One region of the Jeotgalicoccus nanhaiensis genome, then DNA from elsewhere that is predicted to be linked to it. Evidence: riboswitches for the same ligand, from Rfam matches in the RefSeq annotation. Region 1 holds a riboswitch; the other holds the start of a gene.
The links. A riboswitch is a leader RNA that binds a small molecule or an ion and turns the genes downstream of it on or off. The one in region 1 is predicted to bind S-adenosylmethionine.
Positions count from the first base shown of each region.

Region 2: linked by a shared signal. The riboswitch ahead of metK (methionine adenosyltransferase) and the one ahead of IR135_RS02820 (methionine ABC transporter ATP-binding protein) in region 1 are both predicted to bind S-adenosylmethionine.

Region 1 covers NZ_JADGLW010000002.1:126,407-129,570, reverse strand. The annotation lists gene IR135_RS02825 (methionine ABC transporter permease) at 1-193, opposite strand, end outside; gene IR135_RS02820 (methionine ABC transporter ATP-binding protein) at 246-1,259, opposite strand; SAM riboswitch class I at 1,319-1,420, opposite strand; gene IR135_RS02815 (SprT-like domain-containing protein) at 1,489-1,962, opposite strand; gene IR135_RS02810 (putative RNA methyltransferase) at 2,342-3,164, opposite strand, start outside.
Region 2 covers NZ_JADGLW010000008.1:1,837-5,000, forward strand. The annotation lists gene IR135_RS09495 (nuclease-related domain-containing protein) at 1-687, opposite strand, end outside; gene metK (methionine adenosyltransferase) at 717-1,901, opposite strand; SAM riboswitch class I at 2,000-2,103, opposite strand; gene pckA (phosphoenolpyruvate carboxykinase (ATP)) at 2,403-3,164, shown strand, end outside.

The DNA.
Region 1 (3,164 bases):
CGAGCCAGGTCGCAAACGGCATAATCGCCACAATCAGAATAATAAAAGGAAACGACCTGATAATATTCACAAACCATCCGAGCACGCTGTTTAAAGGTTTAATTTTAAACAGCAGCGGATGCTGCGTAATGTAAAGCAGAATACCGAGCGGCAGTCCGATTAACACTGCAAAAAATATTGAAATAGAAACCATCAGCGCTGTCTCGAGCAAAGCACGGTACAGCAATGGCCAAAGCTGGCTGAAATTATCCAATGTAACCCACCCTTTCGATTCCCGGTGTTTTATCGATATGTGTTTTAAGACGTTCTATTTCCTGAGCATTTCCGGATACTTGGAACATTAAAAAACCGAGCGGTTTTTCTTTAATATATTCAATTCTTCCGTTGAGAATGCTTATATTCAAATCAAAATTCCTGTACAGCTGATTTAAATAATTCTCCTCGGCGTTTTCACTTAAAAATTGAATGGTAATAACTTGATTATCCGGCGTTTCTTTAATTTGCGGCGGGGTTTCAAAGTTATATATCTCCTGAACGAAATCTTTCGTAATTTTTTCTTTAGGATGACTGAACACGCTGTATGTTTCGCCGCTTTCAATAATTTCACCGCCGGACATTACGCCTACACGGTCTGCAATTTCTTTAATAACTTCCATTTCGTGAGTAATAATCACAATGGTAATACCGAGAGTTTTGTTAATATTTTTCAGCAGGTTTAAAATACTTTTCGTCGTATCCGGATCAAGCGCACTCGTCGCTTCGTCACATAAGAGAATATCCGGGTTATTGGCAAGTGCTCTAGCGATACCGACACGCTGTTTTTGCCCGCCGCTTAAATTTGATGCATTGATAGATGATTTATCGTTTAAACCAACGAGTTTCAGTAACTCTTCAATTCTTGCTGGCACATCTTTTTTACTGTATTTGCTTGCTTTCAGTACAAATTCTATATTTTCATACACTGTCTTTGACTCGATTAAGTTAAACTGCTGGAAAATCATGCCGATTTTCTGCCGGCGAATCCTGAGAGCCTTTGGTGTCAGTTCGGTAAGATTGTCTTCTCCAACGATGACAGAACCTGCCGAAGGTTTCTCAAGCAGATTAATCAGTCTTAAAAGAGTACTTTTCCCGGCCCCGGAATAGCCGATTAAGCCGTAAATTTCACCGGTTTCGACCTTCAGGGATGTCGGTTTTAATGCCTCAACACTTCTACCCTTTAAATGATACGTTTTTGAAACGTTATTCAGCTGTATGCTCATGTATTCCCTCCTCTATGTAATAAAAAAGCCATTTATCTAAATAGACAAATGGCGATGTGTGATTATCTTCCAAGCCTCTGCCTGCAGGAATTAGCACAGTACTTAAAAGCCTGCTGCTGAGACTTCACAGGGCCTGATCCCTCCGTCTCTCTGGATAATTTCTTATTTAATTGTATTTCATACTAGTCTAACCAGAATTAATTGTCAAACAATTTTTAATAATTTCTAATCAGCCTGCTGAAACAGTACCTTTATATGTAAACCTGCCGCGGCAGTGTCTGCATATATACCTTTTATTGTAGCCTTTGACCCTTTTCGTAAACTGGTAGCTGCATTTTCTGCACTCATATAAATAGGCCTGTCCCTTGTATTTATAGCTCCGGGTTTTAGCAATGCCGAGGTGTTCCAGCGTCTCCGTAAATTCGCGATCCGAATCTCTGTAAGGTTTTTTTAATGTGTAGAGTGCATAATGAACGCATTCATGATACAGCACATCGAGAATGATTTCCCTGGAGTTATTAACGAGAAAAGTGTGGGACATAACAATTTCTTTCGAAACAACCTGCTGCTTCTGATATTTTATTTGAAACGCGCCGAGCTTAGATTTCATTCTTTTTGATATTCTAATTGGAATTTCGAGTGTGAGTCCGAAATTTTCAGCGAGAAATTTACGGGCATAGCTGTGCAATTCATCACTGTTCATAATATGTTCACCTTCTTAGTGTTTAAATAGCCTTAAAAAAGGCAACAAAAAAAGGGAGATCAAAAGTCTCCCTAACAGATAAATAATATAATATGATATCTAGGCCAAAGGCACTATCGAAGAACGACTTAGTTAATGATATGAAGAGTATAGCTTTAACTTTTGTTTGTGCGTTCTGTTATGTATTTCTTAATATATTCTCATTATATTTTAATGTTCAGAACTTTTCAAGCCCATGAGCGAATTTCTTTTACTTTGTAACGTGTTTGTAATAAACACAGTAATATTTCCATATAATTTTCTCTCTTTAGTGTAATTATCGACTATTATCTTTAAAATAGCAAACTATTAACTGAAATATATGCGGAAATGTTTCAATTTAATTTTCGGCAGCTGCAAGGATAATATGCATATCCACCGTAATTTCTTTATTTCCCTTATCCGCAAATCTTTCTATCTGCGCTGTATCTGCATGCCAGCCGAGCGGTGTCATGGAGATTAAATCTTTCAGTGCAGCAGCGTCAAGAAATTTCGTATAAGTTATCCGTTCTTCTTTCACAAGCTTAACATTCTTCTTCATTAATTCAAGTGTATCATTGTTTTCATATTCTTTCCCGTCTGTACCGCTGAACAATTCCCTGCGGAGTTCTTTTAAATAAGCGCTGCCCGGGATTACTTTTATAATTATACCGTCTGCAGCTAAAATTCTTTTAAATTCAGAGTAATTTGCAGGCGATAAAAAATTCAGTATAAATTTGCAGGACTTGTCACTAAGCGGCGGGTTCGCAAGATCTCCAACAATCCACAATGGATTTCCGTAATTTTTCGCCGCCATTAAGATACCCTCTTTTGAAATGTCCAGGCCGATACCCGTCAATGTTTCTGTATTTACTTTATCAAGTATCGTCTGCAAATGAGACCCTTCGCCGGAACCCGCATCAAACAGCAGCGAATCTTCTGCTGAATGGTTTATTATTATATCTGCAATTTTATCGTGTACCGGTTCATATAATTTTTCATCACAGATTATTTTTTGACGTGCCTCAAATAATGCATCATCATACTGAGTATCCACAGGTTTTTTAAGAATATTTACATAACCCTGCTTGGCGAAATCAAAAGTGTGATTATTGACGCAGACCAGACTTTTCAGCTCTCTCACTTCCACAGGTTCATGACAAAGCGGACATCTTAATTTTCTG
Region 2 (3,164 bases), on a different contig from region 1:
TTTGTTTTTAAGTTTTTCAGCAGTTACTTTCGTTTCATCGATAATGCCGTTGTAGTGGTTAACCGATACATTCGACGCATCTGCCTTTTCAAAAATTAAAGTCTGTTCTTTTTGCTTATCGAGTTCCAGTAAATCGAAGAATGATTCAATATACGGTACTTCTTCAAACTGGCTTTCATTCACACCGTGTAAAATATGACCGCTCCAGTATTTAGAATCTATCAGATAAATACCCGTGCGTGTTAAAACTAAATGATCGATTTTACGTGTATTTGTGTAATTTCTTGATGGTAAATAAATGTTCGACAGAATAATCATATCCGTCTCACGGATTTTTTCATCTTTAACAAGTTTGTCTTTTAACTGAATTAAAGAAAGGTCTGTCAAATACTCGCCTTTATCTACAGTAAACTGATGCAGGCTCGAAAGTTTGTTATCGAGAAGTGTCGTATCATTATGATATTTTTCATTTAAAGCGGACATTTCTTTCTTGTGCTCTAAACGTTCTTCCTCATGTTCACTTTCGTATTTCTCAACGAGTGAATCTTTTTCTTTCGAATAAGTTTGTTCCACAGTTTTCACTTCATTGCGGTGTTTAAAGTAATATACTAAAAACCAGATTGCAATGATGAGAAGCACTGCTGCGACCGCGATAAATATCGGATCTGTAAAAATATCAGTATTCATATTATTCCTCTCTTTCGCAACTGCTTAAATTAGCTATTTCTAAGAAGATCTTTCAGTGCATCGACCTTATCCAGTCTCTCCCAAGGCAAGTCGATGTCCGTACGACCAAAATGTCCATAACTCGCAGTCTGTTTATAAATTGGTCTTCTCAAGTTTAGCATATCTATAATACCATCTGGTGATAAATTAAACAGTTCTCTGATGACTTTTGTAATTTTTTCTTCGTCGTATTTTCCTGTATTAAAAGTATCGACCGCAATAGATACCGGCTGGGATACGCCGATGGCATAAGCCAGCTGAATTTCACATTTTTCCGCCGCACCGCTCGCTACGATATTTTTTGCAATATAACGTGCTGCATAAGCTGCGGAACGGTCAACTTTTGTCGGGTCTTTGCCGCTGAAGGCGCCGCCGCCGTGACGAGCGTAGCCTCCGTAAGTATCGACGATAATTTTACGTCCTGTCAGACCCGCATCCCCTTGCGGTCCGCCAATTACAAATCTGCCTGTCGGGTTGATGAAATATTTAGTTTCTTCATCTATGAGATTTTCAGGAACTACTTCCTGAATCACGTATTCTAATAAATCATCGTAGATTTGTGTCGCCGGAATATTTTCATGATGCTGGGTAGAGATAACAATCGTATCGACTCTTGACGGTTTGCCGTTTTCATCGTATTCAACCGTTACCTGTGATTTGCCGTCCGGACGCAGATAGGAAATTGTATTATCTTTACGCACTTCTGTTAAACGGCGTGAAATTTTGTGCGCTAATGAAATCGGCAGCGGCATAAACTCTTTCGTTTCGTTCGTCGCGTAACCGAACATTAAGCCCTGGTCGCCTGCACCTGTTGAAACTCCTTGTGATTCGCGGGTTTCAAAAGCGTTGTTTACACCGACAGCGATGTCCTCTGACTGCTCATCAATTCCCGTTAAGACAGACATTGTTTTATAATCATAACCGTACTTCGCATCGACATAGCCGATTTCCTTAACGGTTTCTCTCACTGTTCTTGGAATATCGACGTAAGTTTCTGTGCTGATTTCCCCGACAATCATCGCAAGACCTGTGTTGACTACTGTTTCACAGGCAACACGCGCATACGGGTCGCCTTCTAAGATTGCATCGAGAATCGCATCTGAAATCTGGTCTGCAATTTTATCCGGGTGACCTTCTGTGACTGACTCTGAAGTAAATAATTTACGTTCTGACATTTATAAAATCTCCTCTTAAAGCTCATTTAGCCATCTCTTCAAAGCAAAAAATAAAGCCTTTTTCTCCATAATAAACAGAGAAAAAGGCTCGCCCTTTTCTCTTATCGGTCAGAATTACTCTGCATTCTTTAGCACCTTTCTTGAAAAGGAGGTTGCTCTGGCTTCACAGGGTTTGAATCCCTCCACCACCTCTTGATAAGAGATAACTTATTATTCATCTTACATTATTGGAATGGGCAAATCAAGATTAACAAGTTTTATTTTCAGCAGCTTTTTAGATAATTAAATTATAAAACCCAAAAGCAAGCTGTGAAAAATCCTTAATTTTATAAACATATACTTATAACTTTTATAATGATATATAAATTTATCTTATGAACGAGCATTGCAAAAAACAATTCAATATTCAAAAACCTTATCCTGTTATTGTGTAAACATAAAAACGAATGTGTTATACTAATTTCTAAATACTTCGTTAATGAAAATACTTGGAGGCGAATCATGGTTAACCATAAAAGTTTAATCGAAGGTCTTGTTAATAAACCTTCTACTCACAAACAATTATCAAACGCTGAACTTGTCGAAGCATCTTTACGACGCAAAGAGGCAGTACTTACAAATACAGGAGCACTTCGCGCGCAGACTGGAGAATACACAGGCCGCAGCCCGAAAGACCGTTTTATCGTCAGAGACAGCGTATCCGACAGCAAGATTGACTGGGGCGAGGTCAACCAGCCTATTTCACAGGAAATTTTCGATAACTTATTCGATAAAGTTACTACATATTTAAATGACAAAGAAGAATTATTTGTCTTTAACGGCTATGCAGGCGCAGACCCGCATACACAACTGAAACTTCAGGTTGTCAATGAGTTCAGCTGGCACAACATGTTTGCGAAAACAATGTTTATCCGTCCTGAAACAAAAGAAGAAGCACTTGCAATCGATCCTGAATTTACGATTGTATCTGCACCTACTTTTAAAGCAGACCCTGAAGTCGATGGTACGGGTTCTGAAGTATTCGTCCTTGTATCATTAGAAAAGAAAATCATTCTTATCGGCGGTACTGAATACGGCGGAGAAATGAAGAAATCAATCTTCTCAATTATGAACTACCTGCTTCCTGAAGAAGGCGTGCTCAGCATGCACTGCAGTGCCAACGTCGGCGAAAACAAAGATGTTGCATTATTCTTCGGTTTATCAGGTACAGGTAAAACGACGCTTTCTGCAGACCCGGAACGCGATCTTATCGGTGACGATGAG